3 regions of the Rickettsiella endosymbiont of Rhagonycha lignosa genome follow, and region 3 is predicted to be linked to each of the others. Evidence: riboswitches for the same ligand, from Rfam matches in the RefSeq annotation. Region 3 holds a riboswitch; each other region holds the start of a gene.

Region 1 (9,917 bases), 480 kb from region 3:
ACCCCGAAATCAGTTTGCATCACTTTTTGCATCGCATGTCGAATCTCAACCAAACTTTCACCTTGTTTAGATTGATCCCAACGATTCAAGCGATTTAATGCCGCATCTAAATCATCTTGATTAATAGTGAGTAACGGTAAATCTTGGATTAAAGATTCGCCAACATGTAATCCAGCAGAACGGCCAAATACAATTAAGTCCAGCAAAGAGTTACCGCCTAATCGATTTGCACCATGCACGGAAACACAGGCACACTCTCCTGCCGCGTATAGACCTTCAACGACTTGATCTTGACCTTCAATATCCAGCGTAATCACTTGACCATGGACATTGGTGGGTATTCCGCCCATCATATAATGACAAGTTGGAACAACAGGAATAGGTGTGGTAATTGGATCCACATGCGCAAAGGTCAATGCCAATTCACGAATTCCAGGTAAACGTTTTTTAATAATCTCTGCGCCAAGATGATCTAACTTTAATTTTACGTAATCGGTCCCTTCTGGATTAAATCCATTTCCAGCACGTAATTCTAATGCCATAGCGCGCGCGACCACATCCCGCGAAGCTAAATCCTTTGCATGCGGCGCATAACGCTCCATAAAGCGTTCACCGTTTTTATTAATTAAATATCCACCTTCGCCACGACAACCTTCTGTCACTAAAACGCCAGCCCCAGCGATGCCGGTCGGATGAAATTGCCACATTTCCATATCTTGTACTGGAAAGCCTGCACGTAACACCATTCCGATACCATCCCCGGTATTAATCATCGCATTGGTAGTTGATTGAAAAATTCGTCCCGCACCGCCCGTTGCTAAAATAGTTGCGCGTGTATGAAAAAAAACCACTTCACCGGTTTCGATGCACAACGCAGTGAGTCCAGCGACTTGGCCTTGTGGTGTTTTAACCAAATCAATGGCATACCATTCATTAAAAAAATGCGTTTTGGCTTTTATGTTTTGTTGGTACAGGGTATGCAATAAAGCATGACCGGTTCTATCGGCAGCAGCACAGGTTCGCGCCGCTTGATCACCACCAAAATTTTTTGATTGTCCGCCAAACGGACGTTGATAGATTTTTCCGGAGTCCATCCGTGAAAACGGTAAGCCCATATGTTCCAGCTCATACACCGCTTCAGGACCGGTTTTACACATGTACTCAATACTATCTTGGTCACCTAAATAATCTGAACCTTTCACCGTATCGTACATGTGCCAACGCCAATCATCTTCATGCGCATTTCCCAAGGCACAGGTAATACCACCTTGTGCTGAAACCGTGTGCGAACGCGTTGGAAATACTTTAGAGATTAATGCAACTTTCTGACCAGAATGCGCCAATTGCAATGCCGCGCGCATACCTGCGCCACCCGCACCCACAATCACGGCATCAAAACTATAAGTAGGCAAGGCCATTAGATTGTGCCCCAGAAAATAACTAAACCCCAAACAAAATAGAGGAATAGCGCAATGATAATAATGAGTTGAGTGATTAAACGTAAACTCGCTGATTTAATATAGTCCGTCACTATCGTCCACATGCCAATCCAGGCATGCCAAAATAAACTCAATAAAAATAAGCTACTAAACAAACGCATACCTATATGACTAAATAAGTTCTGCCAGGTGACATAATCTAATGATTGATGACAAAGAATAAATCCCAATAAAAAAATAATATAGACTGCCAAAATCACCGATGTGGTACGCTGGATTAACCAATCACGTAACCCATTACCGCTAAGACTGGTTACATTAGTTAATTTTTTTACCATAAATAAATTCCCATCAGACCGGTCAGACCTATCGCCAGCACAATAACCAAGCCAGCACTAAAGCGCGCGGACTTTAATTCTTCTGCAACGCCCGTATCCATCAACAAATGACGAACACCGGCTAATAAATGGTAAAAAAGCGCAAATAAAAAGCCCAAGATGAGCAATTTAGTGACTGGATGCGCAAAACAGGTGTGCACGGTAAAAAAAGCCTCTGGGCTATGTAAGCTCAGCGACAGGATAGCTAAAAAGATTGGGATCATTAAAAATAAGAAAAAACCAGAAATTCGATGCAAAATTGATACGATTGCCGTGATAGGAAAGCGAATCGTCAATAAATTAAGATTAATCGGTCGTTTACTCACAAATTGTAAGCCTTTTAATGAATCAGGGTAAAAAAGACTGGGCGATTATACGCTTAATTAACAGACAAATACAAATAAGTTGTACTTTTTTCTAGCATTATGAATGCAAATAATAAGTGCCCCTTTTGTACAAATAATAGACAATAAAATTATATAAAATAATATATTGGCAGTATGGTAAGAAAATTTTGCTAGAATGTTTGTTATGTCTCAAGCGCTATCTGCGTGGCTGTAACTAAGCACTTGGCTTGATCTGAGTCCTGCTACAATGCAATTTAATGTAGGAGAAATTATGTATAAGAACAATTCACCCCACAGTTTTTTCGAGAACCCCGAGGCGGATGAAGATTTAGACAAAATCTTTGATGGTATACTTCGTGAATATTTAAGAAAATTGAAAGGCTTGTTCCATCCTAACTTCCGTGAGGGGCAAAGCGAAACTCATAAAGCTATAAAGATTCTACTCCAAGTGGAACTACCGCTAGGAAACAACTTACGTAGTCTCGAAACTACAGCCCATGGATTATTTGCCAATATGAATAATTGCAGTGGATTATCTGCCCGAAAGCTTAGTAGAGAAGGGAGAAAAAAATTAATGGCTGATGTATCTGAACTTACTAAAGAATTATTACGTGTATTATCAGGTAATACCTTCTCTGTAGAAGCAGTAGAAACATTTGATTTTCTTCGTCCTAAAGAAATACAGAAGATTTGCGATAATATTAAATTATCAGGTGATGCCTTCTATGAAAAAGCAGTTGATTTTCTTCATTCTGAAAAAATGCAGGAGATTGTAAGAGAATATATCGGAGTAGAGGTAGATCCTAATTATATTGATGCAGCAATAGCCAGGGCGGCGGCTACTCAGATAGGATAACCTGTTCGACCCCAGCCAACTTATCTTTATTGACGAATCAGGTGTTCATGGTGGAATGAGTCGTTTGTATGGAAGAGCGGTAGGAAAAAGTCGTGCTAAAGGGTAATCTGCTTTTTACCCGGGTCAGCGAACTACCTTAATAGGCGCATTAAGTTGTCAAGGTTTTACAGCCAGCCTGTTTGGAGCCTGGTACACGGATGGCACTATTTTTTCAGCATTTATTCAAAAAAACTTAGTTCCTAAACTCACACCAGGAAACGTAGTGGTCATGGATAATCTTTCAGCTTATAAGTCGCTGGCGTTAAAGAAGCTATTGAAAAGACAGGAGCTCGCTTACTCTATCTCCTCCATACTCCCTAACCTATCACCCATCGAATTAGCTTGGTCTAAAATAAAAAATACTTTACGTACTATCGCGGCAGTAACTCGTAGTAAAGCTAACAAACAACTGTCGTTCCGTTAAGTGTGCAAGCTACCAAATCCAATGAAATATTTGCGCCTGAGGTTATAGCGGCATTTGGGCTAGGACTTGTTACGGATAAGCTACCTAGCTCCATGAGGGCTGAACCTCCCGTGTTTGTCATTATCCCTCTCACCATAGAATTACCCCCTGTACTCGTCACAGAAATATCACTATTAGCTATAGTAATTTGTGAATTGCTCAATGCATTAACGCCAAAGGCGTTACCTCGACCACTTACATTTAACTGACTATTTTCCATATTTCCCGTACTGTTCCCAGTTATACTTATTCCCGTTATTCCTCCATTTATAGTTCGCGTCACATCCATTTGACTTGATTGAATGCTAAATGAAGAATTAGCTTCTGCTCTAACGGCACGTCGACCCGCAAAAACAACGCTATTATTTAATGCTAATTGACTGCCAGATAATAAGATAGCCGTATTAAGAAATCGATTGGAAGCACTACCTATTTGACTGCCATTAACATTCACATTACTAGCGTTAGTGGCATTGACTGCATTGCCTGCTGCCGTATCGTTCGTAGGTAATAAAATAATATCATTCAAGGTATTGTTACTCGTTAAAATAAACGCACCATTAAAAATCGAGCGATTTGCACCCGCTGCGCTTTCGCTAAAATCTGCTGAACGAGAAGAAACACTTTGTCCTGGGTTTAAACTAATCGCTCCGGTACCTGCGCTATTCAATGCTGGGTAACTACCACCATTAAAAAACATTGTGGTATTTGCTAATAAAGTATTTAAGGTATTTACTCCAGTTTGACTGAAATCACTAGGGGCACAAGGATTTTCAAACGTACAGTTAGCTAAGGTTAAGCCAATACCGCCATCATTTGGACTTCCGCTTTGAGTGAAAAAAGCAATATTATCATTAATTAATTGTGTGCTGGTTCCTTGGCCTTCTGCAAAGAAAATAGTCCGGCTGGGAATACCTGAACCATGGCCCCAATGCGCCAAATAACGCTCAACAGGATCAGTTAATCTTTCTGACAGGGAAGGATCGGCGGTATGTTTTCTCACCCCACCAAAACTCACACCGATGCCTGCTATCACCTTGCTGTGTTGATAATTATCATAACTAAAGTTAGTAAAAATTTTAATATTTGGATCAAACCAATATTGAAACCCAGCAACACCACCGCGTAAATTATCTGTGCCGTGAATATCAAAAAAATAAGCGCCTAAATAGGCTTTTAAAGGCACTTCTCGAAAAAGTTGGTAAGCCAACATGGCATCCGCACCATTGCCAATTCTCTCAATTTCATTGGCAAGATCAAATAGGTTATTAATTACTTCACTATGCCCAGTAAAAAATGGTTCGCTTACTGAATTAAATTCGTATCGAAAATTCACTTCATTACTACGCCCAGCAACCGGGATATAAGCATTAAGATGCGTATCCCAACGCCTTCCTAATACTTCCACGCCAGGATTCGCTATCCAAAAATCACTATTATTGTTAACACGTGTACGGCCCGCAAACGCATACCAACCTAAAATAGCCGCGTCGTTATTAACCCAACGATAACCTAAGCCTAAATCTGCCTGCCATTGTTGATCACTACCATAAGCAGCTTGTGGATTCACATAGAAATTGTGGATTTCATTGCCATCGAGTGACCACATTAAATCCGCTGATCCTACTGTATAAACACCGGTATAGGCATTCGCAGAAAATCGTGGTGCTAAGGAATCCGCTAAGCCATTAGCCGTATAGATACAGATAAGTGTAATTAAATAGTATTTTAACCAACGATTTCTGTTGCAATCCTTTTGCATGATCTGTTCCTTTAAATACGCAACTCAATCTAAACCTACCAAGCGAGCTAATTTTTGACTCTCGTCGGTTTTTAATTCGCGGCTTTGCCCTCTGCTCAAATCTTCCGGCAAGCTCACATTACCAAAGCGCACGCGCAATAAACGACTAACACCAACCCCTTGCGATTCCCATAAACGTCTAACTTCTCGATTGCGCCCTTCTTTAAGTACTACATGATACCAATGATTGGCACCCGATCCGCCACGCTCTTCAATCCGCGTAAATGCCGCCATGCCATCCTCTAACTTCACCCCTTGTCTTAAACGCTGCAAAATTTTCTCATCCACTTTACCTAATACACGCACGGCATACTCGCGTTCAATTTCGTAAGAAGGATGTGATAGACGATGCGCTAATTCACCATCATTGGTGAAAATTAATAACCCTAAGGTGTTAATATCTAAACGGCCAATCATTATCCAACGTTGACCACGTAACGGTGGTAAATGTTCAAATACTGTCGGTCGTTGTTCGGGATCCGAACGTGCACAAATCTCGCCTTCAGGTTTATGATAAATCAATACACGTCGTTTAAAATCGGATGGGGATATGAGCGGAATTGGCCTACCATCTATAAAAATTTTTGCGGTTAAATCAATTCTGTCGCCGAGCTTGGCAGGCCGCTGATTAATACGCACTCGACCCGCGCGGATCCAACGTTCTATTTCGCGACGCGAGCCAATACCTAAATTAGCCAGTATTTTTTGTATTTTTTCATTCATAAGAAATAAAGCCAGTTAATCCTCTTATACTATGCTAAATTAAACATCATCGCTGCTATTTTTTCTCTTGCTATATTTTTTTTCCAATAGTGATTTAATGGTATACTTAAAATGATACTTTTCAGGATGAAAAGTTTGATACAGGATTAGTATGTTAGCAAGAATTTTTATTGCAGTATTATTAATACTCACTGCGGTAAGCACTTACACACAAACCCATCATACTAAAATTTATTCGCAAGTTTTGGGATCGAATCGTTTAAGTCCTTTTTGATAACGATGAATTTTTGCTGAATAATGTTGCGCATACCATTGCATATCCGCTATTTGTTGGGCAGTCAATGGTTTTATTTTACCAGGAGAGCCCATTACCAAAGAACCATCCGCAATATGTTGATTTGCTAATACCATAGCATTCGCTGCAATCAAACAGTGTTTACCAATCACGGCATTATTCAATATTTTTGCGCCAATGGCTATAACTGAATAATCACCCACCGCCTGCGCATGCACCATGGCATGATGAGCAATCGTTACAAATCGACCAATTTGCATCGGCATATCTGGATCGGTATGCAATACCGCAGCATCTTGGATATTACTATTTTCGCCAATTTCTATCACGGTATTATCGGCACGGACTACCGCTTGCGGTAAGATAATGACATGATTATGGATAATTACGGCGCCAATCACATCAGCGCTTTCAGCAATAAAAATATCTTTACCTAATAGCTTTGGATGTCTGCCTTCAAAAGAATAAAGCATTTAAATTTAATTTTGTAGAATATCAAGTGAAGTATCTTTCGCTTCGCTATCAGCAGACAAAGAAATCTCTAACGGTTCTGTCATTTGCGGCAAAGGAAAAGGCGGCAAATCGGCTAATTCTTTTAAACCAAAATGATCAAGAAATAATCTCGACGTTGCATAGAGATTAGGTCGTCCTAGAACTTCACGTTGCCCAACCACTTGTATCCATTCTTGTTCCAGCAAGGTTTTAACAATATTTGGATTTACTGACACACCACGTATCGCTTCAATGTCTCCGCGCGTCACGGGTTGTTTGTACGCAATAATACTGAGGGTTTCCAAGAAAGCACGTGAATAACGCGCTGATTTTTCCGGCCAGAGTCGTTTAACCCAGGCATTGAGTGCACTAGCGGTTTGAAAACAATAACCACTCGCCAATTGCTTTAACTGAATTCCGCGATCTTGATAATCTTCGCTTAATTCCAACAGAATTTTCTTCAGATCTGCTTTAGTCGGCCGTTCTTCCGGATTAAATAAATCGAATAAGCGCTCAATACTCACCGGTTCACCGGCAGCAAGAATAGCGGCTTCACAGATCGATTTCAGCGTTTGATTTTCCATGCCCAAACTATAGCAGCAAACGGCCCATCATGGCGAGTAAATGTTGTATGCGCGCGCCTGCAATCGGATGTCGTGTTAGTGTAGATTGTTATGCACTACTCACTGGCAATGACCAAGAAAAGTCACTTGATCCGACCCATTAATTCCTGTCTAATAGTAGCCACTCCAGGGGTGCTTTTTTTAAAGGCTGAGAGAATGTTCCCATTCAACCCTCATAACCTGATCGGGCTAAGACCTGCGTAGGAAGAAGTACATTGAAAACAAAAAATTGCTCAGTTAAAAGCGCCTCCCTCTCGAATATCAATGCATTTACCTTAGAATCGCTATACCATGACGTCGATTTAATCCGTCAAACCCATCCGTTAATCCACAATATCACTAATTTAGTCGTTATGCCGACTACCGCTAATTTTTTGCTCGCATTAGGGGCCGCGCCGATTATGGCGCATGCCCAAGAGGAAATAGTAGAAATTATTCAATTAGCCCAAGCCTTAGTCATCAATATCGGTACTCTTGATGAAACGTGGTTGACTGCCATAAAACAAGCTCAACACGCTGCTTTAAAACGTAATATCCCTATCGTCTTCGATCCGGTCGGTGCCGGTGCCAGCCGGTATCGCACGCAAGCCTCCTTAACTATTATAAAAAGAGGTATCGATGTCATCCGTGGTAATGCTTCAGAAATCATGGCTTTGTTAGATACTTCCATCATCACGAAAGGTGTCGATTCAACACAAATCAGTCGTCATGCCCTTGCATCTGCGCAAACCTTAGCTGAACAATACCGATGCATCGTAGTCGTCAGTGGCCAAATTGATTTTATCGTCAGTGCCACACAAACAATCACCTTAGATTATGGCACACCCTTACTTACTAAAGTGGTCGGTATGGGATGTTCATTAACCGCTATGATTGCCAGTTTTTTAGCAATTAATCCGGAAAGATTCAATGCTTGCGTGCATGCGATGGCTTGGATGGGATTAGTTAGCGAATATGCAGAAAAAAAATCCTCAGGTCCTGGCAGTTTTTATTCTCAACTACTCGATAGCCTATATTCAGTACAAAAGAATGATTTACAAGCCTTCCTTAAATCGACAATTGCTGAATGAACATCTTATGTCACTCTATAACGAAGTATTAACCAGTGTCGTCAGTATTGCAGGTACGGATCCCTCCGGTGGCGCCGGCATACAAGCAGATATCAAAGCAATTTCAGCCACAGGTAGTTATGCAGCCAGCATCATTACCGTCTTAGTTGCGCAAAACACATTATCTGTCACTGCCATACAAGAAATTCCATTAGTGTTTATTCAACAACAAATCGATGCTGTCTTTACTGATTTATCCATAGGCGCAGTTAAACTCGGTATGCTTTATCATGAAGAGATTATCCATTTAGTCGCTGCAAATTTAAAAAAATATCAACCTCCATTTGTAGTGCTTGACCCGGTCATGATTTCTCAAACCGGTCATACTTTATTAAAACCTCAAGCGATACAAGCTTTAGTGGATGTTTTATTCTCATTAGCGACATTGATTACACCCAATATTCCAGAAGCCGAAGCTATTTTAAAACTTAACATTAATGACCATCGCAGTATGCAAGACGCCGCCACCTTACTCGCAACACGCTATAAAACTTCGGTACTACTGAAAGGTGGTCATTTAAAAACCATGTCTTCGCCAGATATTTTTTATGATTACCCGCAAAAACAAATACACCGTTTTGATAGCTTGCGCATAGACACAAAAAATACACATGGCACCGGCTGTACATTATCTGCAGCAATCGCTTCTTATTTAGCACAAGGCGAGAGTTTATTTAGCGCCATTACTCAAGCAAAACATTATTTGACAGAATGCATTTTAGCGGCAAAAAATTTAAAACTAGGTCATGGCCAAGGTCCAGTCCATCATTTTTATTTTTTAAATAAGGCAAAACAACATGTTTAATGAACTTAAAACTTCCGTTACAGATGTCATGTCTAAAATTTATCTGCATCCTTTTAATCAAGAGCTGGCCCAGGGTACTTTAGCTATCGAAACATTTATCTTTTATTTACATCAAGATGCTTTATATCTTACAGATTTTTCAAAAGCACTTGCGCTTACTGCAGCACGATTACCCCATGATCGGCAAAGTGAATTATTTATTCAATTTGCCATAAATGCACTTAAAGCCGAACGTGATTTGCATAATACTATTCTAAAAAAATATACTTCTACTACCCCTATAACCCCTAAACAAAGCCCTTTTTGTTTTATGTATACCAATTATTTATTACGTATGGCAAGTACAGCGCCTGTAGAAGAAGCAGTAGCGAGTTTATTACCTTGCTTTTGGGTTTATCAACAAGTAGGACAACGCGCCTATAATAAAAAAATTCCCAATAACCCTTATCAAGTCTGGATCGATTTATATGCGAGTGATGAGTTTAATCATTCCGTGGAATTAGTCATAGCCACAGTCAATGAACTTGCAGAACATGCCAGCATCCACT
Region 2 (9,917 bases), 220 kb from region 3:
TTTAAGCTCATTATTACGGTCTAAACAAACCCATTTAATCGTACGGCTACCTATATCCAAACCTATCGCAGTATCAGTATTATGGGTATTTTTAAATCTATCCTTGAAAAAATACATACTTTTTTATTTTTTAATGAAATTTTTAAAACTTATTATTCTTTTATTATGCATCTAAATATTAAATTGTCAATTATTTAATACATAATAAGAGAACTATTATTTTTGAAATGTCATACTGTTAAAAAATCAACGCTACTTTCTTTTAATCGAAATAAAGTGTACAAAGACCTCATTACACACTATTTTTATTAAAACCCTTGTTTAAGAGGGAAGTCACTTAAGTTATGATAGAACCCAGCTAATCAACTGTTTTCATTATGAAACGATCGAATCATTTTTTCCGTAATTTTTTTTTCATGCTATTAAGCCTTTTTATCACGCTTTTAGTAGCTGGAAGTCTCCTTTATATTTATCTTGATAAACAATTACCCGATGTTGAGGAATTAAAATCCGTACAACTTCCTATTCCGATGCGGATTTACACCAGTGATGGACAACCTATCGCTGAATTTGGAGAATTACACCGAAATCTTGTTAGATTGAATGAAGTCCCTAATTTGATGGTTAAAGCTTTTTTAGCCACCGAAGATCAGCGCTTTTTAGAACATCATGGTGTTGATTTTTATGGTTTATTACGTGCTGCGGGTGAAGTATTGCTCACAGGAAGTAAAGTGCAAGGAGGAAGTACCATTACGATGCAAGTTGCGCGTAATTTTTATTTATCTCGGGAAAAAACTTTTTTAAGAAAATTTACTGAAATTTTGCTCTCACTAAAAATCGAACGAGAATTTACTAAAGAACAAATTTTAGAACTTTACCTTAATAAAATCTTTCTTGGAAATCGCGCTTATGGTATTGCCGCCGCTGCGCAAGTTTATTTTAATAAAACACTTAATCAACTCACATTACCGGAAATGGCAACTATTGCTGGCTTACCAAAAGCCCCTTCTGCTATTAACCCGTTAGTTAACCCAATTGCGGCTAAACAACGTCGTGATCATGTCTTAATGCGTATGTATGAATTAGGTTATATCTCTAAAGCGGTTTATGAATCCGCTATAGCAACACCCATGTTAACACATGCGCAAACTAATTCCGGTGGAATGATTAAAGCACCTTATGTCGCTGAAATGGTACGTGACATGATGTATAAAAGTTTTGGTGAAGATATTTATTTGAAAGGTTACAATGTTTATACCACAATCAATTCGGCCCAACAAATTGCTGCTGATAAAGCCTTAGGAGTTACTTTATTAGCTTACGATAAACGACACGAATATAGGAAACCAGAAAAAAATATTGCTCCATTAGATGCAAATAAAGTAACTCATACTTTGAATGCATTACATCGCGTTGCTTCTATCAATGGTTTAGACGCAGCTATTGTTATTTCTGTGACTGATCAAGCTATTACCGCTCTTTTAGTCGATAATCAAATGATTTTCATTCCCTGGCAAGGTGTAGCCTGGACCGTGCCCCACCTTGACGCAACTAATTTAAATCCGCCACCTGAAGTCTTGAAAAATAAAGTTCATATCGGCGATGTTATTCGTGTAGAGTTAACTGCAAATAATACTTGGGAATTATCGCAAATTCCTAAAGTACAAGGTGCTTTAGTCGCATTAAATCCACAAACAGGCGCCATTAGCGCATTAGTCGGTGGCTTTGATTATAATGTAAGTAAATTTAATCGTGCCGTTCAAGCAGAACGACAACCCGGATCAGGGTTCAAACCTTTCATTTATGCAGCTGCTCTAGCTAAGGGATATACCCTAGCCAATGTGTTTAATGACGCTCCATTGGTTTTTGATATACCTGGTCGTGATGAACCTTGGCGCCCACAAAATGATAATCATATTTTCAGCGGCCCAAGGCGTTTACGTATTGCTCTAGCTAAATCCATCAATCTTATATCCGTTCGCTTATTACAAGCTATCGATGTTCCCTATGTATTAACGTATGTAAAAAGATTTGGTTTTAACTCAAAAAAATTACCGCGTAATCTTACTTTAGCACTCGGCACCGGTGAAGTCACTCCTCTTGAATTAGCTCGAGCATACGCTGTGTTTGCTAATGGCGGCTTTCGAATAACCCCTTATTTAATTGATCATATTACCAATGAACAAGGTCAAATCATCTATAAGGCAGAACCTAAAATCGCTTGTGAAGCTTGTTTGCGCGGAGAAATTGAGCCCCCATTAACAGATGAAAAAGATAGTCCTTATGCACCACAAGTCATTCCTGCTGACATCGCTTTCCTCATGACATCTGCTTTAAAAGATGTCATTCGTTATGGCACAGGTTCACAGGCAAGGGTGTTGAATCGGAATGATCTGGCTGGAAAAACTGGCACAACAAGTGATTATGTCGATACTTGGTTTACAGGATTTAACAGTAATTTGGTATCAACTGTTTGGATAGGATTCGATCAACCGAGTTCTGTTCAAGAATATGGTGCAAAAGCCGCTTTACCTATGTGGATTGATTTCATGCGTGTCGCATTAAAAGGCCAGGCTGAAAAAACCATGCCACAACCTACTGATATAGTAACGGCAAGTATCGATCCCACCACAGGTAATTTATTACCTGATGGAACACCAGGCTCTATCCTAGAATATTTTCGTAAAGATGATTTATCACGAATATCGACACAAGAAGATACGACCCCATTCAATGCAATTGATAGTCCTGGGGAAGTACCTATAGATAACAATAATACTGATACTCAAATGCCAGCAGAAAAGCAAGATAACACAACAAACAATGAACCGGTTTTTTAGGTTATAAGCCAACAGCTCTTTCTAAACTACGTTTTGTTTGCGGTCCTTCTAATACATGTTTCAATCGACCATTAGGCCCAATAATAAATGTAGTTGGCAAACCAGATATACCTCGTATACCAAAATCAGCTTTCGGATCATTCACTAATGTAGGAAATATAACGCCACTTTGTTGTATATGTTGCTGTAAATTTCCTGGATCATCATAATTAAATCCGAACATCGCAACCTGGTCAGCATGCGCTCGATAAAATGCATTTAATTCAGGTATTTCGCCCATACAATATTCACACCATGTTGCCCAATAACTAATAACCACCCATCTACCTTTATAATTAGAAAAATTAAGATCTCTTACTATGCTGGCTCCCCATACAACGCTAGACACACTTAACAAAATGCTGGTTAATAGCACTAATTTAAAAATTTTACGCATATTATTCCTCGCAGTAGAAATGAGGTCGATCAATTTTGTGACAAACACTTAATAATTTTATTGGTTTTAAATCAGTGTGATCAATTCCATTAAACTTCAATTTTTAAAATAACTCAAGGAGGACTCTTAGTTCAAAAATAACACTGTCAAATTAAGTCACTAAATCTAAAGTTTCTAAGTCTTGACCCTTTTATTTTGCTTATGAGATTGTTACCATGCGTTTTCGCTTAGGGGTGCCTAATAATTGGGCTGAGAAATACCCTTCTAACCTGATCGGGATCATGCCCGCGTAGGAAAAGTGTATGTTAAAATCGCCCGCTGTATTGGTAAGTAACGCAAGTTTGCACTACCAAGATAAAATTCTATTCGACCAGTTAAATTTCCATTTAGCAGCTGGACAAACAACTTGTCTATTAGGTATGAGCGGCATTGGCAAAAGTCGTTTTTTACAACTTATCGCCGGATTAAACTCAATCTCAGCACCTGTCACCACCACCTGCGATCAGAAAGGCTTGGCTGGTCGCTTAGCTTATATGCCGCAAACCCATGCTTTGTTACCTTGGCTAACTATTTTAGATAATGTTGTCTTAGGCTACCGCCTAAGACGAGACAACAAGCCGTATATTCAAGCTCGGGAATTATTGCATCAGCTAGGCTTAAATGACGCCATAAATAAATACCCTGCACAATTGTCGGGTGGAATGCAACAACGTGCTATGTTAGCACGCGTACTGTTAGAAAAGCGGCCTATCGTATTGATGGATGAGCCTTTTTCTGCTTTAGATACCATTACTCGTTATCACCTACAAGAACTAACAGCAAACGCATTAAAAGATCACACTGTATTATTAGTGACACATGACCCCTTAGAAGCATTACGTTTGGGACATCATATTGCAATTATGTCAGGTGAACCTGCAAAAATAAATTTTATAAACTGCGATCTTGCTGACTTACCACCTCGCTCATTAAATAATCCCGAATTATTACAATGGCAAACCAAACTTTTAAGTATGCTTCAGGAACATAAATAATGGTTTCCTTTATTGTTTTGCGTAATCAATTCAGCAATAGAATTACGCAGCTTCAAAAATTCGTGATATCTCTATACCCTTTAAAACTTAATGCTTGCAAACAGTTATTTTTAAAAATTTATCCTTTATTTTTTCATAAAATGTGCATCCCAGTTTGGTTTATTCTAATTTGGGAATGTTTGATTCGTATTTTACATCTACCTAATTACATATTACCCACTCCGTTTGAAGTTTTACATAGCCTAATTAACCATGTAAGGTTAATTACTTCACAAACATTACCGACGCTAGCTGAAATTTTCTTTGGCTTATTTTTTGGAATTGTATTAGGTGTAGCCATTGCGCTCAGTATGTGCTTATTTCGTACACTGCATGCCTTCTTACTTCCTTTATTATTGGCCAGCCAAGCTTTACCAGTATTTGCAATTGCTCCCTTATTGGTGCTTTGGTTTGGTTATGGAATAACGGCTAAGATTATTACCACCACTTTCATGTTATTTTTTCCTATCACCAATAATTTTCTTGATGGTTTAAAACAAACCCCAGAAAATTATTTAAACAACGCTGTGATTATGAATAGTAATCGTTGGCAAGTTCTCTATCAAATCCGTATTCCAGCGGCGTTACCGAACCTTGCCTCCGGCATTCGACTTGCAACGGCTATGGCTCCTTTAGGAGCCATTATTGGAGAGTGGGTTGGATCGAATCAAGGTTTAGGTTTTTTATTGTTAAATGCTAACGCTCAGATGCAAATTGATTTAATGTTTGCTGTATTAGTGGTTATATTTTTTCTAGGAATTTTTCTGTATTTCCTTGTTGATACTTTACTTAATCTGGCCTTACCCTGGACTTTGTTAAAATCGACTTAAATAATAGGCCTATAATTTTAAAAAATAAAATATTTATTTATGCAAATACAAAAAAAAATCATTCTTCTAATAAGTATTTTGTTATTTAACAATAATATTGCGGCTAAGCCTTTAACATTGGTTCTAGATTGGTTGGTTAATCCCAATCATGCAGCCATTTTTATCGCAGAAGAACAAGGATTCTTTGCCCGCGAAGGATTACAAGTTAATATTATTGCGCCTAGCAATCCAGATGATGGCCCTAAACTGGTGGCAGCAGGCCATGCTGATTTGGCCGTTAGTTATCAACCGCAATTAATGGTACAAGCTGCAAAAGGTTTACCTTTAATACGCATAGCCACTCTAATAAACCAACCTTTAAATTGTTTGATTGTAAAAAAAGATGGGGCTATTCATCAGCTTGCCGATTTAAAAGGCAAACGTATCGCTTATACATCGCATGTTGAAGGAACGCTAATGTTAAATGCCTTATTAGAAAAAGCACATTTACGAATGAGTGACGTACAAACAATTAATGTACAATACGATTTGACGCAAGCACTTTTAAGCAATCGCGTCGATGCTGTTATTAATGTAATGCGCAACGTAGAACCTTTACAAATGCAGTTTGCTCATCAAGCGGTAAAAATCTTTCCCGTCGAGCTAGCTAGAATTCCAACTTATGATGAATTAATTATCATCGCCAATAAAAAAAAATTATCTGATCCACGTATTATTAAATTTTTGACAGCACTTAATGAAGCAACACTCTACTTACTGAGTAACCCAGAAAAAAGCTGGCTAATATTTGCAAAAAACCACCCTGCCCTAAACAATCAGTTAAATCATCAGATCTGGCAAGCTACGCTACCCTATATTGCACCTCATCCAATTAATTTCAACAAAAATGCTTACAAAAAATTTATGTTATTTTTACAACAAAAAAAAATAATAAATAACACCTTAGCAAGTGAAGATTATGTGTTAAAATTAATCTAATTTTCATTAGAAATTAATAAAAAAGTATAAATGCAAATTTCTTATATTTACCGCTGTTTAATAAGCACAATTGTAATCCTACTTACAGCTTGTCAGCCCTCAAAAAAACTAGAACACAATACTAATCTGATACTTGTAACTCCATTATCTGCCAATGGAATTGTCTTACCTGTTATTATTAAAAATAAACGTTATTCTTTTTTATTAGATACGGGAGCTAGTTATTCAGCAATAGATAATAAGCTCGCATCGCTATTAACATTAGCTACACCAAAAGAAGATATTCCTCTTTATTTTCATCAATTTCTTACTGCTGGCTTAATTACTACAAATGATAAATTAAATAATTTTAAATTGTGGCGTCCTTTACCAATAGAAATAGGAACTTACACTATATTGGGCCACGATCCTTGGATTGGATTAGATTTAACATTATTTAGTCAAGCTATTGGTCAAAAAATAGATGGTATTTTAGGTGTAGAGGTTTTTCGTCAATTAAACTGGGCTATTAATAATAAAACCAAAACTGTAGCTATATGGAAGCAGGCGCCAACCAAAATTAATTATCAAAATTGTGTTCCCTACGAAGATGCTTACGCCCAATCTCCTTTATTAATATTAAATAATAAAAATAAATCTGATCAATGGAATTCTGCATCTATAAACGTAGATACTGGTGCGGATGATACCATAATCTCTAAAGAGCTTTTGAGCTTTTGGGAAAACTCAAAAATGTGCAAACTAACTTTGGATCAAAAAAATATTGTTGGAGCTTCAGCAAGTGGATTAAACACCAATGAAACTTACTTAATTGACTGTTTATTTTTTGATCAGATGCCCGTAGGAAACTTCAAGATCCATGTAACTAAAAATAATATAAACAAATTAGGGTTTGATTTTTTTTCACGCTTTGATAATTATATTTTTATCCCTAGTAAAATGCAATTTTGTTACAACGCTACTAAATTTACTCAAAATGATAAAAAATTCTTACGTTATTTTTCATTAGCTTATTATAATGATCAGCTGGAATTTCGTTATAACAATCCAGCTAATATTGCTCCCTACCAATTATTAAATGGGGATATTTTACTTCAAATTAATAATATTAATGTTAATAATTTAGACATTAAAAAAATTAGAGAATTATTAAATGCTACACCATCTAATAATTTAAGCTTATTAATCCTTCGAGATAAAAATAAAATAAAATTACAAATTTAACAAATATCTGAAATAAATATAATAAAAACGATTAAGCTTTAGATATTATCTAGAATTCCAAAGAATCTTATCTTCCTATTTTTCATCTGAAAAAATAAATCATGCAGAAAGTTAGAAATTTCGTTACAATCCCCGTCTATGTCTAATCCTAATCATCCCTTATTAGAATCATTAAATGAGGCACAACAACAAGTCGTTGCTGCCCCGCTAACACATTTGTTGGTATTAGCTGGAGCCGGTAGCGGCAAAACACGCGTGTTAGTCCATCGTATTGCCTGGCTAATCAATGTGGAAAATATATCTCCACATAATATTCTTGCCGTCACTTTTACTAACAAAGCCGCTGGAGAAATGCGCCAACGTTTAGAAAATTTACTCGATATCCCTATGCGGATGATGTGGGTGGGCACATTTCATGGACTTGCTCACCGCTTATTACGCCAACATTGGGAAGCAGCAGGCTTACCCCAAGCGTTTCAAATATTAGATAGTGATGATCAATATCGTGTAATTAAACGAATTTTGGTCAGCTTGAATCTTGATGAAGCGCAATGGGCCCCGAAAAAAGTGCAATGGTTTATTAATCAACAAAAGGATGAAGGAATTCGATCTCATCAAGTCGCTAACGCTCATGATCCATACACCAAAACCTTAGTTCGTATCTACCAAACTTATGAAGAGATTTGTATTCGAAATGGTGTTATCGATTTTGCAGAATTAATTTTAAGTAGTTATGAACTTTTTATTAAAAACCCAGATATTTTACACCATTATCAAGAACGTTTTCGATATATTTTGGTTGATGAGTTTCAAGACACTAATACCATTCAATACGCTTGGTTAAAATTATTAACTAGCGGAAAAAACTATTTAATGATAGTTGGCGATGATGACCAATCTATTTATGGATGGCGTGGCGCTCGTGTAAAAAACATTCAAGATTTTACGCGCGATTTTCCAGAAAACCAGATGATTCGCCTCGAACAAAATTATCGTTCAACTGGAGTAATTTTAGCCGCTTCTAATGCCTTAATAACGCACAACGATGGTCGTTTAGGTAAAAAGCTTTGGAGCAGTGGTGGTCAAGGTGATCTTATATCACTTTATGGTGCTTTTAACGATTTAGATGAAGCGCGTTTTATCGTTAATCAAATAAAACAAGGATTAAAGAAAGAAGTAGTGGCGAATGAAATTGCTATTTTGTATCGATCTAACGCACAATCACGTGTACTTGAAGAAGCCTTAATTTCAGCTCAAATTCCTTATCGCATTTACGGTGGATTGCGCTTTTTCGAACGTGCTGAAATCAAAGACGCCTTATCGTATTTACGTTTAATTGCAAATCGAAATGATGATCCGGCTTTCGAGCGCGTCGTCAATACGCCAACACGAGGGATTGGCGATCAAACCTTACAAACACTACGTATGGAAGCACGCTCTCAAGCTATCTCTCTATGGCAAGCCGCTCAACATTTATTAACTACGCCAACCTTATCTGCACGTGCAGCCAATGCATTAACTCTTTTTATCCAATTGATCGATAAAATAGATGAAGATACTAAAAACCTAAGCCTAGCAGAACAAACCGAACAAGTTCTCTATAGTTCTGGTTTATTTAATCATTATAAAAAAGAAAAAGGGGAACGTGGCCAAGCGCGCATTGAAAATCTTGAAGAATTAATCAATGCTACTAGACAATTTGTTCCTGAAGACAGTAGTGTTTCTATTTTATCTGCCTTTCTTGCGCATGTTGCATTGGAAGCAGGTGAACATCAAGCCAATGACCAGCAAGAATCTGTACAATTAATGACATTACATTCTGCTAAAGGTTTGGAATTTCCGTGGGTATTTTTATGTGGAATGGAAGAAGGATTGTTCCCGCATCATATGTCCCATGAAGAACCTGGTCGCTTAGAAGAAGAACGCCGACTCTGTTATGTTGGCATGACGCGTGCAATGCGTAAATTATTTCTTAGCTATGCTGAAGTTAGACGTTTACATGGCACCGAAAGTCATCATCGACCTTCTCGATTTATTTCCGAAATTCCTAAAGAGTTATTAGAAGAAGTGCGTTTACGGACCTCAGTCATCAGACCTACGCAAGCATTAAAGCCCTCAAAAAATTCCACTCGTGATTCGATGATAGGTGATACCGGATTACGCATTGGGCAGACTGTCACGCATCCTGCGTTTGGTGAAGGAACATTAATTGATGCCGAAGGACGTGGTGAACATACACGTTTACAAATAAAATTTAATCAAGCAGGTACAAAATGGTTGGTGGCAAGTTATGCCAAACTAACCGTAAAATAAAAATACTCTTCGCACTTGAATTTTTGCCTGCGTTACTGCTCAACTCGCAATTTTCTTCGCGGCACTTGCCAAAAATCCAATTGCTGTGAGTATATATATTCATTTTACGTGACGAATTCGGCGTAATAGGACATACAATGCTCCTGCGCCACCATCTCGTGGTTGAGCGGAAGAAAATGCTAACACCCAAGGAATTTGCATCAACCAACAATTAACATAATTC
Region 3 (9,917 bases):
CAATTACCGTTAGTATCCGAAGGGGCAGATGGAAATAAGCAACGCAAACAAGGATTTTCTTGGTTGGCATGAAATACTGAACAATAACCTTGAAATTGTCCTGCACTCGCATACACATAAGGTTTGTTAAACTTAAAACACGTATCATGAATTAAATAACGCGTAGCAAAATTATCTGAACCATCAGCAATTATATCGTATTGACTAATGAGCTTATCAGCATTGTCGTGAGTGAGTTTTTCTGTATAGCAATTCACTTCAATACATGGATTAAGCGCTAAAAGTTGCTCTTTAGCAGAAATTGCTTTTGCTTGACCCAAATCTTGAAAGCGATAAAGTATTTGTCTGTGTAAATTAGTTAAATCCACCCTATCATGGTCAGCTATTCCTAGTTGTCCCACACCCGCTGCTGCCAAATAAAGTAGTAACGGTGAGCCCAATCCACCGAGACCTATACATAATACTCGAGCCCCTTTAAGTTTTTTTTGTCCCTCCAGCCCAATTTCAGGTAATTTAATTTGTTGGGCATAACGCATTATTTCATCTGCTGAAAGAAAAGTAGACATTATCTTGGTTGGTTTATTTGTCGTAAAAATTCTTCAATTGCCATACTAGGATCACGCGCTTGTGTAATCGCTGAAATAACTGAAATCCCTTCCACTTTGGACTTTACAATATCCGGTAAACGTTCAAGATTAATCCCACCAATCGCAACCAATGGATAAGAAAGTGTTCTTCGCCAACATTTTAATTGCTCAATGCCTTGCGGTGAAAATACCATTTCTTTACTGTTGGTAAAATATATCGGTCCACAAGCAATGTAGGATGGATTATTGGCATGCGCGCGTGCCATTTCATAATAACAATGGGTACTCACGCCGAGATATAATCCAGAACGATAAATCGCGTTGATATCCGCGTCATGTAAATCTTCTTGACCCAAATGCACACCTGCTGCCTGCAAACGAATAGCCAGTTGCCAATAATCATTAACAAATAACCTGGCTTGATATTGCTTTGTGAGAAGTACACTCCGCTTAATTTCTTGTTCTAAAAATAATTCGTTCGCTTCTTTAATACGTAATTGAATACATTTTACACCTTGCCTTAATAATCTTTCTACCCAGTGACTGCTATCAACAATAGGATATAAACCTGTGATACACGGCTTAAAAATAGGGGGTAATTTCAATAAAGGTTTTGCACAAACAAAAGGAAGATCGATTTGTTCTTCTGGCCATCCATTATGAAAAAACTTTAGCGTTTGATTTTCTGTATAAGCATTACGTAATCCACGTTGTACATACATTTTTGCAATAACCATCGCATCCTTCAGCGAGTAGTTACGCACTAAACAGGAGGCAATAGCCGTAGCAAAAATAACTTTGGTCACAATAGTTTGTTTTGGTAATCGTGGCGTAGCCATCCAAAACGATTCTTCTTGATTACTCCAATAATCTTGAGAAAAGAAATCTTTTTTTAATTGACTTGCTTTGATTAATACACTTTTAGCGCCCCACTGTAACAAGCGCTGCCCAGCTTGTTGTATGTCTTGATAAGTATTCAGCGTTACATCTAATATTTTCTCCACTTCCAGCAAATTACAGATAAGGAGATCGCTAAAGGGAAGTAACTTTATAAAATCTGCGCGGTTAGATTCAGTGTATTTTGTTATTGTCTCGATTATCGTTGCGGATTGAACATTAAAATTTTTCAGTGTTTCTAAATCAATGCTTGCGCTGTTCCCTTCCGGGTCTGAATAATCAATGATTAATAGCTTTGCTGATTTCATACTTTATTTTCTTGCTGCCAAAATGGTGTATCAATTAATGACGTACTGGGATGAGCAACATTTCTTTCTGGCATTATTCCTGCCCTATACGCCTCATGCCCCGCTATAATGGCATGACGAAATGCTTGCGCCATAGCATTAGGCTGCTGTGCAAGCGCAACTGCGGTATTGAGTAACACGCCATCAAACCCTAATTCCATTACTTTCACTGCATCAGAAGGTTTTCCAATACCTGCATCAACAATCAATGTAGTATTTGGTAATCGGCAACGTAATGTTTCTAAGCCATAGGGATTTAACACGCCTCTGCCGGATCCAATCGGCGCCGCCCAAGGCATTAAAATTTTACATCCCACATCGACAAGTTTTTGACAGATCACTAAATCATCGGTGCAATAAGGAAAAACTTCAAAACCTTGTTCAATTAAAATTTTTGCCGCTTTAATTGATTCGATGGGATCCGCTTGTAAATTATATTCATCGCCGATAACTTCTAATTTTATCCAGGAAGTATTAAATAATTCTCGACTTATCTCAGCCGTTTTAATGGCCATATTAGCGTTTCTACATCCTGCGGTATTCGGTAAAAGAAAACAATTTAGTTTTTTTATAGCTTGCCAAAAATCTTCTCCACCCAAGTTACATGCTGTTTGACGTTGAATAGATAAGGTAATGATCTGTGCGCCCGAAGTCTGAATTGCCGCTGTCATCATCGCCAATGAAGGATAGTGTGCAGTACCTAATAGTAATCTACTTTCTAGAATTTTTCCCGCTAGATTCCACATACTTATCCTCCTTGCATAGGTATCAAAACATCCACACAATCATTGGCTTTTAAGAAAGTAGTGTTAAAATCCCTACGTGCCACTAAGGTATTATTGACGGTCACAGCCACATAATCTTTAAGTTGCTCATTATGCATTAAAAAATCATACAAACTTGATTCAGTTTCAATACTAAGGCTTTTGTTATTAAGAAAAACATTTATCATAAGTTTTCCAAAGTTCTGGATATTGAAGATCCTGTTGATTTATTCCACACAAAATTTCTTCCACTAATGCGGGTGCGATTAAATAACCATGACGATATAGTCCATTCACGGCTATTAACCCTTCTTCGTGATTTATGCAAGGTAAATGCGATGCTAAAGTCGGTCGACAATGCGTTCTCGTTTCAATAATTCGTGCTTCAGCAAAACCAGGATGTAAATAATAAGCCGCTGTCATTAATTCCAAACTCGTACGAACTGAGATGGGACTATAATCTTCAGCTTCAATTTCGCTAGCTCCGATAATATAAATATTTCTGGGCCTTGGAATAATATATAAACTATAACGCGGATGTAAAAAACGAATCGGACGCTGTAATTGCACATTAGGTGCATATAAGTGGATTAATTCGCCTCGCACCGCACGTAAATCGTTAAAAATTGTGCGCGCACCCATCCCTCGACAATCGAAAACATAATCAAATTCATAGGTTTTTTTCTGAGTAATTATTCTTCTAGATACCAATGATGTAAGGTGTGTGTTGCAACGAAATGAAATACCTTGCGCCTGCAAATATTTTTTTAGACTATGCATAACAGACTGACAATCTATTTGTGCTTCATCAGGAAAATAATAGGCTGTTTCAAACTTATCGAGTTCAGGTTCAAGTTGCATCAAGCTTTCTTTGGATAAATGCTGAAAATAATCCTTTGCTGGCAATTTACTACTGATCCGCCGAGAAAAATGCTGCCATTCTGCTTTATCATGAGGATGATGAACCGCAATACAGCCAGCTTGCTGAAAATAAATAGGTTCTGCTAATTGTTTGAGAATAGTAGTCCAATAGGATGTAAGCGATTCTTGACCTAAGCGAGAAATCACCGGATCGGCTTTATCACATTCAGAAAATGGCGTTAATAAACCCGCCGCAGTAGAACTACAATTATTATCTCCTTGTTGTTCATCAAATAAGCTGACTTGCCAGCCGACATTATGTAAGGCTAGTGCTAGCAACCGACCCATGATGCCCATTCCTACAATGCCCGCTTGCATCATCATTCGCTGGCCAAACAATCCGCAACGGCCGGTATTTCCGAGTAGGGAACTTTAGGTAAAAATTGATTGGTATAACAGTCCGTGATTGCAAAATGTTTATCGACAATATTTAAATGTTTAGTATAACGGCCAACTTTATCCCAATCTCGTTCAACGTTGAATAAATTACGCGAAAAAAACGGTAAGCTATGCATAAAAATCTTGTGATAAAGCGGCGTACGTAATTGTGGTTTTGCTTGACATAAACATTCATAGGCTTCTTCAGGTTGTTCGGTAGTTAATGTCGCGCCACGTTGCGTTGCTTTAAGAAAAGATTGAACTAATTCAGTTTTTTGTAAGGTTTGCTCCGGAACAATGAATTGTACCGAACAAAAACAGCAACAACCTAAACCAGCAAGTTGATCGATACGCAAAAACACGGTTTCACCGCGTAGATGTTCTAATTCGATTTTTTGGAAATTAACGAAACCAATACCAGCATCAATAATGTTACGACAGATCGCATCAGTGACATTCATTCCTATGCGAACGGTTTCATAGCTATTTGGATCAATACCCGCAAGTCCTGCTAGATTATCAATAATCTTCTTACCAAACTCGCCGATATAACCTACGCGTTTGCTAACGATGTCATGAAATTGCCGAATTCCACTTGATTTTAAGGCAATTAAGCCAGTGGGAGGCTCATCGAGTAGCGTACCAATCGAGGTGACTGGGTAACCTTTCGCTCTAGCGGCGACAGTATGGATCATCGCTTTTACACCAAAATCAACGCTACCCAAACCGACTAATTCGGTTACATCACTGGGATCGTTGGGTTCGAGTATTGCTAATTTAATATCTTCTTGTGCATAAAACCCTAATTGCTGCGCGACAATAATCGGCGCATGGTAAGGATTGGTATACCAGTTGAGTAACAAGCTGACGCGAGATTTTAATACTGACATTGCCATAACCTCTCTTAATAAATAAAAATGGAGATGGCAAAGAAAAACATCCCACCTAGAAATAGGGGATGAATTTTTTGAAGGCGATCCTTACGCTGATATGAATCAGTTCAAGTTCGACGGGTCATAATCTCAGCCGTTTCCGACACCCCGCGCCATCTAACAAGTCAATTCTATATTAAATTTAATGGCTTGTCTTGCAATTATTATCTCCTGAAGCTCTTTCGATTGGCGTCGCTATGTGCTTCTGAAGTTTCTAATCTGCTTATTAACTCCTTTTTCAAACATCCAACTTGTAATATCAATCTAGTTTCGCTTTCAGAACAAGTGCGCATTTCACTTTCACGGTTACGTAATTCTTGTTGATCCGAGGGAAGCTCGCGTTGCAAGTTGGCCAAATTTGCACTTTCAGTTGCCGTTAAATTGGATCGATAGGTAAGATCAGATATTTTATTTTCTTTTCTTGTTACTGCACGTTGTTGATTAGCACGACGTGTGGTCAGCATTTTTAAATCTCGACTACAATTCGAGAGCTCAGTTTGTTTGTTTTGCAATTTCCTGCTGAAGTTGATCAATGGTTGGCATATTTTTTATTTTTCCAAATATAAAAAAATTAGAAAACGCAGTATAAATAAAGGATTTTTTTTTGCAATAAAATTATTGATAATAATAATTTTAACAAAAAAAATAATAAAAATTATTCAATTTGCATTTCGCTAGCATTAAAATCAAAGTATAACTACCTCGTCTCTACATTATTAAAATTACGCAAAAGCATCTTTTTTAAATTAATCCAGGCTTGGTAGCACACACTGCACTTGGAAATTTTATTAAATCGATGGTATTTATAAAGAAAAAATGACGAAGTTGCCCCCATTTAGGCTTTTCGTCAATTTTTTTCATCCCTGCTGTCTGCAGTAATTTAATAGAGGGGGGATTATCTGGACGTGCAGTTGCATAAATACCCGTAAAACTTTCGCCTAAAATTTTATAATTTTCTTTTAATAGGGGTGCATATTCTTGCACAACCAACGGTATGGTTTCCTTCCCATACTTTTGTCCCCAGAATTTCTTATCTAAAGCATAAGCTAAGTGAGCAACACCAGGCCACTTGCTCTCATCTAATAAAACATGTCCAATAAATTCATCGGTATCGTTTTTTAAAATCGCTAATGAACTAAAGGGGTTATCATTATTCCATTTTGCAACCCATTGTTTATGTTGTTCGCCAATTTTATCTTCACTCCAAGGATTTCCATCCATTACTTTAAGCATATTTTCTGAGTCCATAAATAGCTTTTTATAATTACAAAGATGGTTGGGGATAGTAGACTCCATCACTAATCTTTCAGTTTTTATACTTACATTTAATCGATTAGTTTCTGAATTTTTTTCAAAAAAAATATCTGGCATATAACCTCCATGTCAGTAAAATTTCTAATTAAATTGGATATCGTTCTAATAAATAACTAAATACCGTTAATATTGCCATCGCTTCTCCGCCTTCGGGTCGGCCTGGTCTGTTATTAACATTGTAAGCATTAAAATCAAAATGTAACCACGTTGTCTCTGCACTAATAAAACTACGCAAAAACAACGCCGCTGTAATCGCACCCGCAAAGGGTGAAGATCCACAATTGTTTAAATCGGCAAATTTGCTATCGAGCAATTTTTGATACGGTTTATATAAAGGTAAACGCCATACTGGATCCTGTTGTTGGTGACTATGTTGTATAATATCATGTGCTAATTGTTCTTGGTCGGTAAAAAAGGCACTTATTTCTGTTCCGACTGCACCTCTTGCAGCACCAGTCAAGGTAGCAAAATCAATCAACAATTCTGGACTTTCACTATCCGCTTCACACAAAGCATCCGCTAAAATAAGTCGACCTTCAGCATCGGTATTTCCAATCTCTACCGTTAAACCATGTCGAGTCTGAATAATATCACCTGGTTTATAAGCGTTGCCTGCAATCAAATTTTCCACAGCAGGAATCAATAAACGTAAACGCACCGGTAACTGATGTGCCATAATCATTTCGGCTAAACCGATAGCATTTGCTGCACCACCCATATCCTTCTTCATAGCCAACATATTGCCACTAGACTTTAAATTATAACCACCCGAATCAAAGCATACGCCCTTACCCACTAAGGTAACTTTTGGATGTTTACTATCACCCCATTTTAAATCAACTAAACGTGGTTCATGACAACTTGCTTTACCGACAGTATAAATAGCGGGATAGTTAGCGGTTAATAAATCTTCTCCAACTATCTGTGTCACTGAGGCATGGTATTTTTTGCCGATCTGAAATACATTTTCTACGAGTTCTGCCGGATCCATATCATCCGCTGGCGTATTGATTAGATTACGAACTCTATAAATCGCTTCAAGTTTTATCATTAATTGAGCATGGTTCTTTTTTGCAATAAGCAATTGTGCTAAAGGTCGAGTTGATTTTTTATATCGGATAAATTCATACGCACCTAAGCCCCATGCTAAAGCAATTTGTTCCAATGATTTACATTTATCTATCCCTTCAACATGATAATGACCCTCGGGAAGTACAGTGGGTAGCAAACCGAACGTCCAGAAATCCGCTTCATCATTACATATCAACAAAATTTGTTGCAATTGTCCTGCGGTTCCAGGAAGTAAACTGTAACTTCCTGGTTTTGCAATAAAATTAATCGATTGTAACCATTGTTGCGTGGTATTTGTCTGTTCTGCTAACCAAGCTGGCCACGACTCTGGCAAAATAGCCGTAATAGGGACGGATCGCAAGGATTCATGAATAAAACAATTAGACACTCAAAACCTCCCGTGCTGAAACATAAGGCTTATCAAATACATGCGCCACCGCTTGATGTGTGATACGACCACGTGAAATATTCAAGCCATTACGTAAATTGATATCTTCAGCCAACGCTTGGTAAATACCTTTGTTCGCTAGAGCTAAAATATAAGGCAGTGTGGCATGCGTCAAAGCAAACGTCGAAGTACGTGGCACTGCACCCGGCATATTACTCACACAATAATGAACAATATCATCGACAATATAAGTAGGATCCGTGTGTGTTGTCGGCCGGCTTGTCGCAAAACATCCACCTTGATCAATGGATACATCCACAACTACCGAACCTGGGCGCATTTTATTTAATAAATCCCGTGTTACAATTTTCGGCGCTTCTGCTCCGGGTACTAACACCGCACCTATTAATAAATCTGCTAAGGGTACATATTTCTCGATTGAATCTTGTGTGGAAAAAATAGTATTCAATTGTCCACCAAAATGTAGATCTAATTCTTTTAGTTTTGCGGCTGATTTATCCAACACGGTCACTTGCGCTTCTAAGCCTAATGCCATGCGAATGGTATTACTACCCACAACTCCGCCACCTAAAACAACAACACTCGAGGATGAAACACCAGGAACACCCGATAATAAAATTCCACGTCCTCCTTGTGCCTTCTCTAAACAATGTGCGCCAGCTTGTATCGACATGCGTCCTGCTACTTCACTCATAGGCGCTAACAAAGGCAAACCACCCCGTGCATCGGTAACTGTTTCATAGGCAATAGCCGTACAATTCGAAGCTAACAATAATTCTGTTTGTTTTTTATCAGCCGCTAAATGTAAAAAAGTAAATAAAGTTTTTTCTTCATTTAAATAAGCACATTCTTGTGGTTGCGGTTCTTTAACTTTAAGAATCAAATCGCCTTGCTCGAAAACTTCTTGTGCGCTATTGAGGATAGTAGCCCCTGATTCTTGATAATCACTATCTGAAATATCAACACCATTCCCTGCATTTGTTTCAATGAAAACTCGATGACCATGATCAGTCAGTTCGCGAACGATAGATGGCACTATAGCTACTCGATATTCATTGTTCTTAATTTCTTTAGGAACGCCAATATGCATATTAACTCCGTATTAAAGGATGTTGTCAGGTTTGTACCACTTCCTTGTGTAAACTATTCTTCACAAAGCCGTAAGTATATTTTTTAAACGGTTAGCTTCGACTTCTAAGACTACACTTGGAACCCATCACAAAATACACGGGTTTTATAAAAAGTCCATTATAGAGTGTGTTTTCTTTATCAAAAAATATGAAAATTGAGAGTACCCATTAAAATGCAGCCCAGCTATTTATCATTAATGTTGTTTAACATTAAATGATACAAATGTTTTTTTTCCTCTTCGTTCAAACCGGATTGCTTTCCTTGTTGTAATAACTTATCGATTTGTCCTTCTGCAGCTGATTTTTTTAAATGCTTGAGTAAATCATGAAATTCAGCTTGCACCCCAGATTCGGGGATAGTTAAAGGAAAATTTATCAATTGTTTGAAAATTTTATAACGAGCTTCATCTTCTCGCCAATATTCTAGTAACATAGCACTGGTTAACTCTGGATTTTGCTTGAGTAGTAAAAATAATTGAACTAAAAAATCACTCCCAGGTAATTCTAATCTGCTTAATAGTTGACATTGCTTGTCGGAAAGTGATTTAACGATTTGCGGGAATTGCACTAATAAAGCAATCGCCAAACGCATCGGCGAAGAACGATTGGCTGTATTAAACCTTGGTATTTTTTTTGGCATTTTTTTTACTACATTACTTTTATCATTCACAGTAACTTTTTTTAATGTCACTACATCCATATTAACTAAAGTGGCCAATTGTTCAAATAATTTATGCTGCATAATACCCACCGCTACTTTTTCAATCAGCGGGACGGCTAGCTTCGCCAGGCGTGCTTTACCTTCTAATTGATTAATATCAACTTGCGTTAACAAATAACCAAATAAAAATTCACCTAAAGACTGCGCTTGTTGCAACCTAGCAATAAATTCAGTACAGCCTTTTTTTTGTATCAAAGAGTCTGGGTCTTCGCCATTAGGTAATAATAAGAAACGTAATATATAACCATCTGTTAATAAATCTAAGCTTTGCTCTAATACACGCCATGCCGCTTTTTTTCCGGCAATATCGCCATCAAAACAAAAAATTATTTCCTGTGTATGACTCATCAGTCGACTTATTTGATCCTGGCTGGTTGCAGTGCCCAGGGTTGCGACAGCAAAAGAAAGATCCGCTTGAAACAACGCTAAAACATCCATATAACCTT

What was found. A riboswitch is a leader RNA that binds a small molecule or an ion and turns the genes downstream of it on or off. The one in region 3 is predicted to bind thiamine pyrophosphate.
Region 1: it holds a riboswitch for thiamine pyrophosphate, as region 3 does, so the genes downstream of both, thiM (hydroxyethylthiazole kinase) here and AAHI99_RS05170 (ABC transporter substrate-binding protein) in region 3, are expected to answer to the same signal.
Region 2: it holds a riboswitch for thiamine pyrophosphate, as region 3 does, so the genes downstream of both, AAHI99_RS06150 (ABC transporter ATP-binding protein) here and AAHI99_RS05170 (ABC transporter substrate-binding protein) in region 3, are expected to answer to the same signal.

What each region holds. Positions count from the first base shown of each region.
Region 1 is NZ_OZ035011.1:685,453-695,369, reverse strand. It holds gene sdhA (succinate dehydrogenase flavoprotein subunit) at 1-1,418, opposite strand, end outside; gene sdhD (succinate dehydrogenase, hydrophobic membrane anchor protein) at 1,418-1,777, opposite strand; gene sdhC (succinate dehydrogenase, cytochrome b556 subunit) at 1,771-2,142, opposite strand; gene AAHI99_RS03150 (hypothetical protein) at 2,435-3,019, shown strand; gene AAHI99_RS07585 (transposase) at 3,159-3,482, shown strand; gene AAHI99_RS03145 (hypothetical protein) at 3,457-5,283, opposite strand; gene rluB (23S rRNA pseudouridine(2605) synthase RluB) at 5,308-6,045, opposite strand; gene AAHI99_RS03135 (gamma carbonic anhydrase family protein) at 6,277-6,813, opposite strand; gene scpB (SMC-Scp complex subunit ScpB) at 6,820-7,416, opposite strand; TPP riboswitch at 7,574-7,679, shown strand; gene thiM (hydroxyethylthiazole kinase) at 7,671-8,525, shown strand; gene thiD (bifunctional hydroxymethylpyrimidine kinase/phosphomethylpyrimidine kinase) at 8,533-9,369, shown strand; gene AAHI99_RS03115 (TenA family protein) at 9,362-9,917, shown strand, end outside.
Region 2 is NZ_OZ035011.1:1,385,627-1,395,543, forward strand. It holds gene pilM (type IV pilus biogenesis protein PilM) at 1-117, opposite strand, end outside; gene AAHI99_RS06140 (penicillin-binding protein 1A) at 378-2,840, shown strand; gene AAHI99_RS06145 (TlpA disulfide reductase family protein) at 2,842-3,276, opposite strand; TPP riboswitch at 3,496-3,589, shown strand; gene AAHI99_RS06150 (ABC transporter ATP-binding protein) at 3,579-4,310, shown strand; gene AAHI99_RS06155 (ABC transporter permease) at 4,310-5,179, shown strand; gene AAHI99_RS06160 (ABC transporter substrate-binding protein) at 5,219-6,157, shown strand; gene AAHI99_RS06165 (aspartyl protease family protein) at 6,188-7,381, shown strand; gene uvrD (DNA helicase II) at 7,520-9,694, shown strand; gene AAHI99_RS06175 (Smr/MutS family protein) at 9,794-9,917, opposite strand, start outside.
Region 3 is NZ_OZ035011.1:1,163,228-1,173,144, forward strand. It holds gene AAHI99_RS05145 (HesA/MoeB/ThiF family protein) at 1-566, opposite strand, end outside; gene thiE (thiamine phosphate synthase) at 566-1,792, opposite strand; gene AAHI99_RS05155 (thiazole synthase) at 1,789-2,577, opposite strand; gene thiS (sulfur carrier protein ThiS) at 2,580-2,783, opposite strand; gene AAHI99_RS05165 (FAD-dependent oxidoreductase) at 2,764-3,834, opposite strand; gene AAHI99_RS05170 (ABC transporter substrate-binding protein) at 3,837-4,784, opposite strand; TPP riboswitch at 4,854-4,947, opposite strand; gene AAHI99_RS05175 (hypothetical protein) at 4,991-5,338, opposite strand; gene AAHI99_RS05180 (GNAT family N-acetyltransferase) at 5,568-6,197, opposite strand; gene AAHI99_RS05185 (leucyl aminopeptidase family protein) at 6,226-7,599, opposite strand; gene ald (alanine dehydrogenase) at 7,592-8,710, opposite strand; gene dnaG (DNA primase) at 8,935-9,917, opposite strand, start outside.